Arthrobacter globiformis: one gene and its partner. The protein of the gene in region 1 interacts with the protein of each later gene in a pairwise test. Links are inferred from orthologs where the notes say so. Each region holds a gene or a part of one and is shown in the gene's direction. Other genes may lie near its edges.

Evidence for each region. Proteins that work in one complex are often made in the same cells at the same time.
Region 2: the proteins of rplA (region 1) and thrS interact in binary tests that used the Escherichia coli proteins (3 or more experiments, as listed by UniProt). The link is inferred for Arthrobacter globiformis from one-to-one orthologs.

What each region holds. Positions count from the first base shown.
Region 1 is NZ_JAUSZX010000001.1:3,794,279-3,801,173, reverse strand. Bases 2,509-5,318 are described here. They hold rplA (50S ribosomal protein L1), read left to right. Parts: upstream 2,509-3,464; coding sequence 3,465-4,172; downstream 4,173-5,318. Other genes in these bases: QFZ23_RS17795 (GNAT family N-acetyltransferase), read left to right, coding at 4,362-5,318; rplK (50S ribosomal protein L11), read left to right, coding at 2,849-3,280; nusG (transcription termination/antitermination protein NusG), read left to right, coding at 2,509-2,715. Outside these bases: QFZ23_RS17825 (pyridoxal phosphate-dependent aminotransferase), read right to left, coding at 1-963; preprotein translocase subunit SecE, read left to right, coding at 1,406-1,675; more of nusG, read left to right, coding at 1,792-2,508; more of QFZ23_RS17795, read left to right, coding at 5,319-5,453; QFZ23_RS17790 (GNAT family N-acetyltransferase), read left to right, coding at 5,535-6,644. UniProt on the Escherichia coli protein: One of the primary rRNA binding proteins, it binds very close to the 3'-end of the 23S rRNA. Forms part of the L1 stalk. It is often not seen in high-resolution crystal structures, but can be seen in cryo_EM and 3D reconstruction models.
Region 2 is NZ_JAUSZX010000001.1:3,115,714-3,122,696, reverse strand. What follows is about bases 2,593-5,490. They hold thrS (threonine--tRNA ligase), read left to right. Parts: upstream 2,593-3,008; coding sequence 3,009-4,973; downstream 4,974-5,490. Other genes in these bases: QFZ23_RS14505 (HIT family protein), read left to right, coding at 4,993-5,490; QFZ23_RS14515 (DNA polymerase III subunit alpha), read left to right, coding at 2,593-2,815. Also shown: more of QFZ23_RS14515, read left to right, coding at 1-2,592; more of QFZ23_RS14505, read left to right, coding at 5,491-5,580; pgsA (phosphatidylinositol phosphate synthase), read left to right, coding at 5,570-6,190; pyridoxal 5'-phosphate synthase lyase subunit PdxS, read left to right, coding at 6,329-6,983. UniProt on the Escherichia coli protein: Catalyzes the attachment of threonine to tRNA(Thr) in a two-step reaction: L-threonine is first activated by ATP to form Thr-AMP and then transferred to the acceptor end of tRNA(Thr). The rate-limiting step is amino acid activation in the presence of tRNA.

The sequences.
Region 1 (6,895 bases):
CGTCGGGCATTCAATGCCCTCGATCGCGTTGAGGCCGTCCACGATGGCCTTCCGGCGGCGGTCGAAGGCGACCTTCATCTCGTCCACCGCGGTGAGCGGACCGGAGACTGCTGCCAGGGCGGCGATCTGCGGGATGTTGGACACGTTGGAGGTGGCGTGCGACTGCAGGTTGGTGGCGGCCTTGATGACGTCGGCGGGCCCGATCATCCAGCCAACGCGCCAGCCGGTCATCGCATAGGTCTTGGCAACACCGTTAAGGATCACTACCTTGTCACCCAGTTCCGGGGCGGCGGTAGCGATGGAGGTGAACGGAACGCCGTCGTACGTCAGGTGCTCGTAGATTTCGTCGGTGACCACCCACAGGCCCTTCGCGGCGGCCCACTTGCCGATTTCGGCGACCTGCTCGGGCGAGTAGACGGAACCTGTGGGGTTCGACGGCGAGACGAACAGCAGGATCTTCGTGCGGTCCGTGACAGCTGTCTCGAGCTGCTCCACGGTCACTAGGTAATCCTGCTCCGGGCCGGCAAAGACCTCCACCGGGACGCCGCCGGCGAGTCGGATGGCCTCGGGGTAGGTGGTCCAGAACGGCGTGGGGACGATCACTTCGTCGCCCGGATCCACGAGGGTGGCGAACGTGTTGTAGACGGCCTGCTTGCCGCCGTTGGTGACCAGCACCTGTGACGGGTCGGCCTTGTAGCCGGAGTCCCGGAACGTCTTCTCGGCGATGGCCTTCTTCAGCTCGGGCAGGCCGCCAGCGGGGGAATAGCGGTGGTACTTCGGCTGGCTGGCGGCGTCGATGGCGGCCTGGACGATGTAGTCCGGGGTGGGGAAGTCGGGCTCGCCCGCACCGAAGCCAATCACCGGCCGGCCGGCCGCCTTCAGCGCCTTGGCCTTGGCGTCGACAGCCAGGGTGGCGGATTCGGCAATGGCGGAAATGCGTTGGGAAACGCGGGCGGAAGACATGGCAGGTCCGTTCTTCGCTTGCAGCTGGTGAGCTGAATGGTGGATTTCGACGGAATCTACTCTATGCTGTTCACCGGATCGTTCGAGGTGGAACACGGATTTGTGACTGCGGTGCGGCGCGGATCCAGAAGCTGAAAACGGTCCGAAATGAGGCTGGTTCGACGTGAGCGCAGTTGTTGCGTAGACTAGTTCTCCGGTGTTGAAACACGGATGATGACGTGCGCCCCAGACGGCCTTGGGGAAAAGTGCGGCCTCCATCGGTTTTTGATCCATAGGGTAGTGGCGCAATTGGTAGCGCAGCGGTCTCCAAAACCGCAGGTTGCAGGTTCGAGTCCTGTCTGCCCTGCGCAGGCTGTTCCGGCGAAAAGCCGGAGCAAGCGCAGCAACCAAAGGTTCAGTTCAGAGCCGGGTAATCCGACTTGCGAGGATGAGTGAGGAATAGGTGACCGAAACAGCTGCAAGCAGCTCCAAGGGCCGCCCCGCAAAGAAGGCCGCCAAGGCTGGCTTCTTCGCTCGCATCGCGCTCTTCATCCGCCAGGTCATTGGCGAACTGAAGAAGGTCGTTGCCCCCACCCGCAAGGAACTGATCAACTACACGCTCGTGGTGCTCGTATTCGTAGTCATCATGATGGTGATCGTCACTCTGCTGGACCTGGCGTTCGGCACCGCGGTGAGCTGGGTCTTCAGCGGTACAGGCGCCAAGGACCGCTAAGGCGATCGGTCCGCAGACTGCGTGGGCTCCCCGGCCGGATTCGGTGAGGAGCTGCGGAGTGTGCGGAATTGAGCCATTTAAATAGGCAATTAGGCAATGAGGAAGCAGGAGACCAAGTGTCTGAGCAGGAGCTCGAGGTAACTGAGACTGAGCTGGATGAAACCCAGAACCCCGCGGCTGAGTCCGCTGAGGGCTCCGAGGTTGAGTCTGCTGCGCCCGATTCCGAAGGCGACGCCGATTTTGAAGACGACGCTGAGACTGACGCTGACGACGAGACCGACGCTGCTGACGCCGACGCCGAGACCGACGCTGCTGACGCCGACGCCGTGACCGGAGACGACGCCGAGACCGACGCTGCTGACGCCGACGCCGTGACTGGAGAGGACGCCGAGGAAGGCGCCGAAGGGACCGACGTCCTGGCCGCTGCTGCCGCCCAGGCGACCGACCCGGCCGAGGAGTTCAAGTCCAAGCTGCGCCGCCAGGAGGGTGACTGGTATGTCATCCACTCCTATGCCGGCTACGAAAACCGCGTCAAGGCCAACCTTGAGACCCGCATCCAGACCCTGGACATGGAAGATTACATCTTCGAAATCCAGGTTCCGATGGAAGAGGTCGTTGAGATCAAGAACGCTCAGCGCAAGGTCATCAACCGCGTCCGCATCCCCGGCTACGTGCTGGTCCGCATGGACCTGACCGACGCCTCGTGGGGCGCCGTCCGCCACACCCCGGGTGTCACCGGCTTCGTGGGCAACGCCCACAACCCCGTGCCGCTGCGCCTTGATGAGGTCTTCTCCATGCTCGCGCCGGTCTTCGAAGAGGAGCAGGCAGAGAAGGGCAAGCCCACCAAGCAGGCCGCCGCTCCGGTGAACGTCGACTTCGAGGTCGGCGAATCGGTCATCGTCAAGGAGGGCCCCTTCGAGACCCTTCCCGCCACGATCTCCGAGATCAAGGTGGATTCCCAGACCCTCGTGGTGCTGGTCTCCATCTTCGAACGCGAGACCCCGGTCACGCTGGCCTTCAACCAGGTCACCAAGATCTAGCTGATCACCACAGATTTCGTTCCGGAGCGGCCCGCTTTAGCAGTTCCGGAACGGCCGACCGCCTCGCCATGGCGGTCAACCACCTGAGGCACGCTCCTGTGTCCCAGGACGCATTTGAGAGAAGGACCCTACATTGGCTCCCAAGAAGAAGGTCACCGGCCTCATCAAGCTGCAGATCCAGGCAGGTGCCGCTAACCCGGCCCCGCCGATCGGTCCTGCGCTTGGCCAGCACGGTGTCAACATCATGGAATTCTGCAAGGCGTACAACGCCGCGACGGAAGCCCAGCGCGGCAACGTTATTCCTGTTGAAATCACGGTCTACGAAGACCGTTCGTTCACGTTCATCACCAAGACCCCGCCGGCTGCAGAGCTCATCAAGAAGGCTGCAGGCGTCGCCAAGGGTTCGGCTACCCCGCACACCGTCAAGGTTGCCAAGCTGACCCAGGCCCAGGTCAACGAGATCGCCTCCACCAAGATGGAAGACCTCAACGCCACCAGCCTCGAAGGCGCAGCGAAGATCATCGCCGGCACCGCCCGCTCCATGGGTATCACCGTCGAGGGTTAATTTCCGCTGATGCGGTGCCGGGTCCGGGAAACCGGGAACGACGCCGGGCAGCACCGCCGGGAAACCGGCACCACTGAAACATTGAAATGTTGGAAATCGGTCCGGATAAAACAGCCGGATTTCCAACTGTGGCAGGGCCCAGCGCGGTCCGCAGACCACAACTGCACAAGGAGAAATAAGCAGCATGGCAAAGCGCAGCAAAGCATACGAGGCAGCCGCAGCCAAGATCGACGCGGAGAAGTTCTACGCGCCGTTCGAGGCAGTGACGCTCGCCAAGGACACCAACCCGTCCAAGTTCGACGCCACCGTTGAGGTCGCCTTCCGCCTGGGCGTTGACCCCCGCAAGGCCGACCAGATGGTCCGCGGTACCGTCAACCTGCCGCACGGCACCGGTAAGACCGCCCGCGTCCTCGTGTTCGCCACGGGTGAGAAGGCCGAAGCAGCAATCGCTGCCGGCGCCGACTTCGTTGGTTCCGACGACCTGATCGAAAAGATCGCCGGCGGCTGGACCGACTTCGACGCAGCCGTTGCCACCCCTGACCTCATGGGCAAGGTTGGCCGTCTCGGTAAGGTCCTGGGTCCGCGTAACCTGATGCCGAACCCGAAGACCGGCACCGTCACCCCCGATGTCACCAAGGCTGTCAACGACATCAAGGGCGGCAAGATCGACTTCCGCGTCGACAAGCACTCCAACCTGCACTTCATCATCGGCAAGGTTTCGTTTGACGCCGTCAAGTTGGCCGAGAACTACGCCGCTGCCCTCGAAGAGGTGCTCCGCCTGAAGCCGTCCGCTTCCAAGGGCCGCTACATCCAGAAGGCAACGGTTGCCACCACGTTCGGTCCCGGCATCTCCGTTGACCCCAACGTCACCAAGGTTCTGACCGAGGCATAAGTCTCACGAACCACCGGCCGGATCTCCGGTCAGCACCAAAGGACCGTCCGGCATCTGCCGGGCGGTCCTTGTGCATTTGCGGCGGCTCTTGTCACCCCTGGAGCACGACGGCGGGACTCCAGTCAGGCGCGCCAGCCCGCTCTGGAAGGGGCTCTGTCGGACTCAGCGTGTTGCGGCTAGGCTGATCCGGTGACGACGCCCTCCTACCGGATCGAGCCGCTGTTCCTGCCTGCGTCGCTTGACGCGCCCGACGCCACAGACTTCCTCGAGTTCAGCGACCTCAGCGATGCAGTTGTGCTGGAGACCTGGGGCAACCTTGACCGGGCAGCGCCCCGCAAGGCCAGGCTGGAAGCGTGGCGCGACGATGACTACGAGAAGCTGCGGCTCTTCTTCGTACGGCTGGACGGCCGCATGGTGGCAAGGTCCTGGGTAAGGCTGAGTCAAAAAGAGAACCTCCAGGATGCGTTCCTCAGGGTGGATGTCCTCAACGGGTTCAGCGGCCGCGGCATCGGCCAGGCTCTCCTGCGGCATGCAGAAGCACTGGCGGCGGAGGACGGACGCAGCACCCTGCAGTCCTTCACCGAGCACGCGCCCGGGTTCGATCCGGATGGCCCGGGAATCCTCAGGGCCGGAACGGGGACGGGCGGAGTCCCGGCCGCGGCCCGCGGCGTACGGTTCGCCGTGGCGGCCGGTTACACCCTCGAGCAGGTGACGCGTTTCAGCGCACTGGACATGCCGCCGTCGGACGGTGTCCTTGACGCGCTGGAAGGCGAGGCAGCCGGCATCGCCGGGGACCAGTACGAGATTCTCGATTGGACAGACTGCTGTCCGGATGAGTACGTCGACGAGATGGCGGTGCTCATGTCCAGAATGAGCACGGACACCCCGGCAGGGGCGCTGCACTACGACGCCGAGGTGTGGGACGCCAAGCGCGTCCGGCACGTAGAGGAGGAATGGAGGCGGACGGGCCTGGCCTCGCTGGTGGCGGTGGCCCGGCATAAGGCGAGCGGCGAGCTGGCCGCCTACTCGGTGCTGCAGCATTCGGACGAAAAACCGTGGCTGGCCGAGCAGGACGACACGCTCGTGGCCAAGACACACCGCGGGCACCGGCTGGGGATGCTGGTGAAGGTGCGCAACCTGCGGCGCCTGCAGCAGGACCATCCCGAAGTGGAACGGGTCCTGACATTCAACGCCGCGGAGAACGACCACATGCTGGCAATCAATGTGGCCCTGGGCTTCCGTGCGGCGGGGTACGACGGTGAGTGGCAGCGCCGGCGCTAACCGGCATATGCTGGCGACGGATACACCGCGTGGACTCAAGCCCGCAGCCTTCATGGCAAGCGGCGGAAACGGCTGGGGATGATGGCAATAGAGGTGCGGATCGAGCGGCTGTGGATTCCGGACTCCGTGGATGCTGCCGATGCAGCGGACTTTCTCGCCGCGGTGGAGGTGGGCCGCAAGGTCCGGATGGATACCTGGGGCAGTGACGACCTCGCCTACACGCCGCTGGAAAAGCTTCTCGAACTGGACGACCCGTACGAGCGCCAGGTGATCCTCGTGGCAAAGGTCGGCGACGACATCGTGGGCACCGTGGACATCGCACTGCCCCTCGCTGACAACCTGGACCTTGCCGAATTCACCCTGGACATCCTCCCCGAGTATCAGCGCCAGGGCGTGGGCCGGCAGCTGCTGGAGGCCGCCGAGCATTTCGCCCGGGAGGAGGGCCGCACCATGATCCTGGTGGACACCAACCACCCCGGCGCCTCCCTGCACGAATTCGCGCCCGAGCAGCTGGTGCCCGGATCGGGGCAAGGGTACGTGCCGCTCGGCAGCCGCGAGGTGGAGTTCGCCCAGCGCACCGGTTACACCCTGCAGCACATCGAACAGTTCAGCTCGTGCGCGCTGCCGCTGGACAGCAAGCTTGTGGCCGAGCTCGAGGCAGAGGCGCAGGAGGCCAACAACGGCCGCTACCGCCTGCACCACTGGACCGACCGCTGCCCGGAGCGCTGGCTGGAATCGGTGGCTGCCCTCGAAAACCAGGCCGGCGGTGACGCCGGGCCGGCGGAGGACGACGACAGCATGGTTTTCGACGCCAGGATCCTGCGTGAAGCCGAGGAAGTCATGATCTCCCAGGGACGGCGCACGGTGGTGACCGCCGTCGAACATATCGCCACGGGGACGCTCGTGGGGCTGACCACCATCAGCGTCCTGGCGCAGCGGCAGGACGTCGTCTTCCAGGACGATACCGTGGTGCTGCAGGCGCACCGCGGCAACAAGCTCGGCCTGCTCATCAAGGTGGCCAACATGGAGCGCCTCACCGAGCAGTTCCCCGCGGCGCGGGTGATCTATACCTGGAACGCACCGGAAAACCGGTACCTGCTCACGGTCAACCGCCAGCTCGGGTTCACGACGGCGGGAGTCACCGGGATCTGGCAGAAGGAACTACCGGACCTGGGACCCAGCAGAAGCTAGGCCGATTTGGTTATCCCCGGAACCCTCCCGTAAGCTTGAACTACCAAAGACCGTCGGTTGTTGGATTCCCACTCTTTCGAGCTCAGCTCAACTCTGCAGTTGTGTGAAAAAGAGCCAGTGGGTTTCCAGACGAAGGACCCTGAACATAGGGCGGCCGGCGCAGGTGAACGAAGCAAAGTTCCGCTGTTATGACAGCGTTGAGCCAAGCCCCGTGCATCTGCGCGGGGCGTTTTTAGTTTTAGCTCACCTGA
Region 2 (6,983 bases), 680 kb from region 1 along the record:
GCAGGGCTGGCTGAAAACCCCGGACCAAATGGTGGAACTGGGAAAGGAAGTCATCCATGCAGCCGGCTACGGGTCCGCAGATCTCCAGGTGCTGCTCACGCAGACTGAGGCGCTCGCGGACCGTTGCCGCATGGATCCCGTGTCTGACATGGGCTGGAAGCAGCCGGTGGTGCCCGAGGCCGCCGTCATCGGCATCGAAGGGGATCCGCTGGCAGAACTGGCCCAGCGCTGCGAGGCGGGAATTGCGCGGCGATTCCCCGGCATCGCCGGGAAGGCGGAAGCGGACATGCGTGCTCGGCTGCAGCATGAGCTGAAGATCATTGCCCGCCTCGGCTTTGCCTCCTACTTCCTCACCGTGGCCGAGGTTTCCCGCATGATCCTGGATATGGGTGTGAGGGCGGCAGCCAGGGGATCGGGGGCTTCCAGCCTGGTGAACTACCTGATTGACATCAGCCAGGTGAACCCCCTCCAGCATGACCTGATCTTTGAACGGTTCCTCTCCGGCGACCGGTCAACGCTGCCTGACATCGACATCGATGTTGAAAGCGCTGAGCGGCACAACGTCTACCGGAAGATCTTTGACCGGTTCGGCTCCCAGCGCGTCACACTGATGAGCATGCAGAACGGCTACCGCGCTCGCGGTGCGGTGCGGGACGCCGGCATGGCTTTGGGGATGGACGACGGCGATGTCGGCGAGATTGCCAAACAGCTGTGGCGCTTTTCGGCACGGAAGTTCCGGGAGGCACTGGAGGAAAAGCCGGAACTTCGAGAGTTCGCCGGACGTGTGGAACAGCGGAACTTTGCGGAGAACCAGCAGCTGGACCTGCTGGTGGATCTCACCGAACGGCTGGACCGGCTTCCGCGCCATATCTCCATGCACCCCTGCGGGGTGATCCTCGGTGATGCCACCCTGCTGGACCGGACCCCCGTCCAGCCCAGCGGCCTTGGCCTGCCCATGAGCCAGTTCGATAAACACGACATGGACCCCATGGGCATGCTGAAGTTGGATGTCCTGGGAGTCAGGATGCAAAGCGCCATGGCCTTTGCCGTGCGGGAGATCATCCGCATCCATCCCTCCAAGGCTGAAGTGGTGGCAGCCGGAGCCCACCCCGTGGCAACGGATGGCAGCGGTCCGGACTACATCGCCGAGGACGGCCGGATCGACCTCAATGCCGTGCCCCTGGATGATGAGCCGACGTATGAGCTGATCAGAAGCACCCACACGCTGGGGTGCTTCCAGATCGAATCACCGGGCCAGCGGGAGCTGGTGGGCAAGATGGCCCCGCGCGAATTCAACGACCTCATCATCGACATCTCACTGTTCCGCCCTGGGCCCATGAAATCGGACATGGTCCGGCCGTTCCTGGAACACAGGCACGGCTTCGCGCCAGAGACCTACCCGCACCCTGACCTGAAGCCGGTACTTCAGGAAACCCACGGGGTGACGGTCTTCCATGAGCAGATCCTGCGGACCTTTGATGTGATGACCGGCTGCGGGCTGGCAAAAGCCGACGAGTTCCGCAGGGCGTTGAGCAATGACGTCATGGAAGGGCAGGTTGAGGAGTTTTTCCGCCGCGAGGCAAAAGCCAGAGGATATAAGCCGGACGTCGTGGACAAAGTTTGGGGCACCCTGAAATCGTTCGCCAGTTTCGGGTTCTGCAAAGCCCACGGCGCCGCCTTTGCCGTGCCCACCTACCAGTCGGCCTGGCTGAAGGCGCACCATCCGGAAGCGTTCCTCGCTGGCCTGTGGGAACACGATCCCGGGATGTATCCCAAGCGTCTCCTTGTGGCCGAAGCACGCCGCATGGGGATCCCCATTCTTCCGCTGGACATCAACCGCAGCGGGGCGGAATACCGGGTTGAGCGCGTCGCGGAAGGCCCGGACCGGGGAAAGCTGGGCATCCGACTGAGCCTCAACGGCATCTTCGGGCTGTCCGGTTCTGAGCTGAAGCGGATCGTTGCAGGCCAGCCCTATGACTCACTGGCGGATCTAAGGGCACGCTCCAGGCTGAGCAAGCCCAGCATCAAGCGGCTCGCCCAACTGGGTGCCTTTGACACACTGCACCGGGAATCCGGCGGAACAGCCAACCGGGCAGACCTTGTCCACCACCTGCAGAGCCTGCAGGGCAAGCCGGCAAAGAAGGGCGCCGACGTCATTGAGGGGCAGCTCGCGTTGCCTCTTGGGGATGTCGAGTTGCGGAACGTCAAGGCCGGGCTGCCGGAGCCCACCATGGTGGAGAACGTCCGGGCGGAACTTGACCTGATGGCTGTTGATGTCAGTGAACACCTGATGTCCAGCCACCGGCCGCTCCTGGACCGGCTGGGCGTCACCACAGCGGATAAACTGCTAGGGCTGCGCAACGGCACGGAGGTCCTGGTTGCCGGTGTCCGCATCGCCACCCAGACCCCGCCCATGCGCGGCGGCAGGCGGGTGGTCTTCATCAGCATCGATGATGGCACCGGGTGCGTGGATTCCGTGTTCTTTCACGAGGCGCAGGAGCATGCAGGCCCGCTGCTGTTCAGCACCCGGCTGCTGCTTATCCGGGGAACCACCCGGCGGACCGGTCCGCGTGGCATCAGCCTCAGCGCCAGCATGGCGTGGGACCTCAGCCAGGTGGATACCCTGCCATTCCCAGGACGGGGGACCGCTGCCCCGGGGAACGGCGAGGCGGGAAACCTTGAGCAGGGGAACCTTGAGCCGGGAGATCTCGAGCCAGGGAACGGCGAACCAGGAAGCATCGAACATGAATTCAGGCAGCCGGGACCACTGGAAGGCATCAGCAGGAACCTGGCCATCACCGGCCTGGGAAGCTGACCCGCCCCTTTCCTTTTCCAATTGTTCCCATTGGGTGCCGCCGTGCCGCTTTGGCTCGCCACTTCTGCAACAGATAACATTGACGAGGCTGGCTGTGGTCCCCGTACGCCACAAGCTACGAAGCCTGAACCTTGAATAGGAGACACCCGTGTCAGATGCCCAGCAGATCACCCTCATCGTCGATGGCGAAGAAATGAAGGTGACTACCGGGACCACCGGCGCGGAACTCTTCTTTGAGCGCCGCGACGTCGTTGTGGCCCGGGTCGACGGCGAACTCAAAGACCTGGACCAGCCCCTTCCCGAGGGTGCCGAGGTTGAAGGCGTCACCATCGATTCCCCCGACGGGCTCAACGTCCTCCGGCACTCGACTGCCCACGTCATGGCCCAGGCCGTGCAGCAGCTGCGCCCGGACGCCAAGCTTGGCATTGGTCCCTACATCAATGACGGGTTCTACTTCGACTTCGACGTCGCGGAGCCCTTCACTCCCGAGGACCTGCGCCAGCTGGAAAAGATGATGCTCAAGATCGTCAACCAGAACCAGAAGTTCGTCCGCCGCGTCGTCTCGGAGGACGAGGCCCGCGAGGCCATGAAGAATGAGCCGTACAAGCTTGAACTGCTGGGGAAGAAGAACGACGCCGCCGAAGCCGGCGAAGGCGTCAACGTCGAAGTGGGCGCCGGAGACATCACCATCTACGACAACGTCGACCGCAAGAGCGGGGACAGCGTCTGGTGCGACCTGTGCCGCGGCCCCCACCTGCCCAACACCAAGCTCATCTCCAACGCCTTTGCCCTGACCCGGTCCTCGGCCGCGTACTGGCTGGGCAACCAGAACAACCAGCAGCTGCAGCGCATCTACGGCACCGCGTGGCCCACCAAGGATGCCCTGAAGGCGTACCAGGAACGCATCGCCGAGGCCGAGCGCCGCGACCACCGGAAGCTTGGTGCCGAGCTGGACCTGTTCTCCTTCCCCGATGAGCTGGGATCTGGCCTGCCCGTCTTCCACCCCAAGGGCGGCATCATCCGCAAGGCCATGGAGGACTACTCCCGGCAGCGGCACGTGGACGCCGGCTACGAGTTCGTCTACACCCCGCACATCACCAAGGGGCACCTGTACGAGGTATCCGGCCACCTGGACTGGTACCGGGACGGCATGTTCCCCGCAATGCACATCGACGCGGAGCACAACGAGGACGGCACCGTCCGCAAGCCCGGCCAGGACTACTACCTGAAGCCGATGAACTGCCCCATGCACAACCTGATCTTCCGCTCCCGCGGACGCTCCTACCGCGAACTGCCGCTGCGGCTGTTCGAATTCGGCTCGGTCTACCGGTACGAAAAGTCCGGTGTGGTCCACGGCCTGACCCGCGTGCGCGGCATGACACAGGACGACGCCCACATTTACTGCACCCGCGAGCAGATGAAGGACGAGCTCACCACCACGCTGAACTTCGTGCTGGGCCTCCTCAAGGACTACGGCCTGGACGACTTCTACCTCGAGCTGTCCACCAAGAACGAGGACAAGTTCGTCGGTGACGACGCCACCTGGGAGGAAGCCACCCGCACCCTGGCCGAAGTTGCCGAGGCCTCCGGACTGGAGCTGGTTCCGGACCCGGGCGGAGCTGCGTTCTACGGGCCCAAGATCTCGGTCCAGGCGAAGGATGCCCTGGGCCGCACCTGGCAGATGTCCACGATCCAGCTCGACTTCAACCTGCCTGAGCGCTTCGAACTTGAGTTCCAGGCCGCCGACGGCACCCGCCAGCGTCCCGTCATGATCCACCGGGCCTTGTTCGGATCGGTGGAGCGGTTCATGGGCGTCCTCACCGAGCACTATGCCGGCGCCTTCCCGGCCTGGCTCGCTCCGGTGCAGGTGGTGGGCATCCCCGTAGCGGAGGCCTTCAACGACTACATGTTCGACGTCGTCGACAAGCTCAAGGCGGCCGGCATCCGCGCCGAGGTGGACATCTCCTCGGACCGTTTCCCGAAGAAGATCCGCACGGCCAGCAAGGACAAGATCCCGTTCGTGCTGATTGCCGGCGGTGAGGACGCGGAGGCGGGCGCGGTCTCCTTCCGGTTCCGGGACGGCAGCCAGGACAACGGCGTGCCCGTGGCCGAGGCTGTCCAGCGGATCGTGGACGCCGTCCGCAACCGGACCAGCTAGCCGCGGCGGAGGGGAACACGTGCAGGACAACACAGGGTCGGGCTATCCGGGCGACGCGGAAGTGACGGACGATTTTGGCCTCGCCGGCGTTCCGGATGCCTTCCAGCGGCTGTGGACTCCGCACCGCATGGCCTACATCAAGGGCGGGCAGCACCAGTTTAAGAACACGGACGACTGCCCGTTCTGCATCGCGCCCGCGCGCACCGATGAGGAGTCGCTCATCGTGTACCGAGGGCGCACGAGCTACGTGGTGCTCAACCTGTTCCCCTACAACCCCGGCCACCTGCTGGTGTGCCCGTACCGCCACGTCCCCGATTACACGGACCTGACGGTGGAGGAGACCGCCGAATTCGCCGACCTGACGCAGACTGCCATGCGCGTGCTGCGGAAGGTGGCGAATCCCGGCGGCTTCAACCTGGGCATGAACCAGGGGGTTGTGGGCGGGGCCGGCATCGCGGGGCACCTGCATCAGCACATCGTTCCGCGCTGGGGCGGCGACGGTAACTTCTTTCCGATCATCGCCCAGACCAAGGCGATCACCCAGACGCTCGACGAGGTCCGCCAGCAGGTTGCCGACGCGTGGCCCGGGGAGACGCATGCTGAATAGGCATGCCCGCGGCTTCTTCACCGCGCTGTTTACCCCCCTTGCACGCTGGCTGCTGAAAGTTGGCGTCTCGCCGGACGCCATCACCATTGTGGGAACTGCCGGCGTGGTGGTTGGTGCCCTGGTGTTCTATCCGCTGGGCCAGCTGTTCTGGGGAACCGTCTTCATCACGGCGTTCATCTTCTCCGACGTCATCGACGGCATCATGGCCCGGATGCAGAACCTCGGCGGCCGCTGGGGCAACTTCCTGGACTCCAGCCTGGACCGGCTGGCTGACGGGGCCCTCTTTGCCGGCCTTGCCATCTGGTTTTTCACCGGCGGTGCGGATGCCCCCATAGCCATCGCCGCCGTCGTCTGCCTTGTTCTTGGCATGGTGGTCTCCTATGTCCGGGCGAAGGCCGAATCCCTCGGCTTCCAGGCCAACGTGGGCATTGCCGAGCGTGCCGAACGGCTGGTTTCCGTCCTGGTGATCACCGGCCTCACCGGTGCCGGGCTGCCGCCCGTGGTGCTGTTGGCGACTCTGGTACTGCTGGCCGCGGCGAGCCTCGTCACCGTGGTCCAGCGCGTCCTGACCGTGCGCGTCCAGTCGCTGGAAGACTCCGAGCAAACCTGATTAAGCCGGGCTGCCGCGGGGGGACTAGTATTAGGACTGCCCGGTCAATGGATCCGGTAATCCGGTGTGTGCAAAAACGGCATGTCCATGCCGCCCGCACTGCCGGCGAAGGTCATCTAGCTACCCATAGGGGTTTTTGTGTCTACACCTGATGTAAGCAACGAAGCCGGCTCGTCCGCCAACAGCGTGACGGGCAGCAACCGCGTCAAGCGCGGCATGGCAGAGATGCTCAAAGGCGGCGTCATCATGGACGTCGTCAACGTCGAGCAGGCCCGCATCGCCGAAGACGCCGGTGCCGTTGCCGTTATGGCGCTCGAGCGCGTCCCGGCCGACATCCGCGCGCAGGGCGGCGTGTCCCGCATGTCCGATCCGGACATGATCGACCAGATCATCGATGCCGTGTCCATCCCGGTCATGGCCAAGGCCAGGATCGGGCACTTCGTCGAGGCCCAGATCCTCCAGTCTCTCGGTGTCGACTACATCGACGAGTCCGAGGTCCTGACCCCGGCCGACTACACGAACCACATCGACAAGTGGAACTTCACCGTTCCCTTCGTCTGTGGTGCCACCAACCTCGGTGAGGCGCTGCGCCGCATCAACGAGGGCGCGGCCATGATCCGTTCCAAGGGCGAGGCCGGCACCGGCGACGTCTCGAACGCCACCACGCACATGCGGCAGATCCGCGCCGAGATCAAGAAGCTCGCCTCGCTGCCCGAGGACGAGCTGTACGTCGCGGCCAAGGAACTGCAGGCCCCGTACGAACTGGTCAAGGAAATTGCCGCCACCGGCAAGC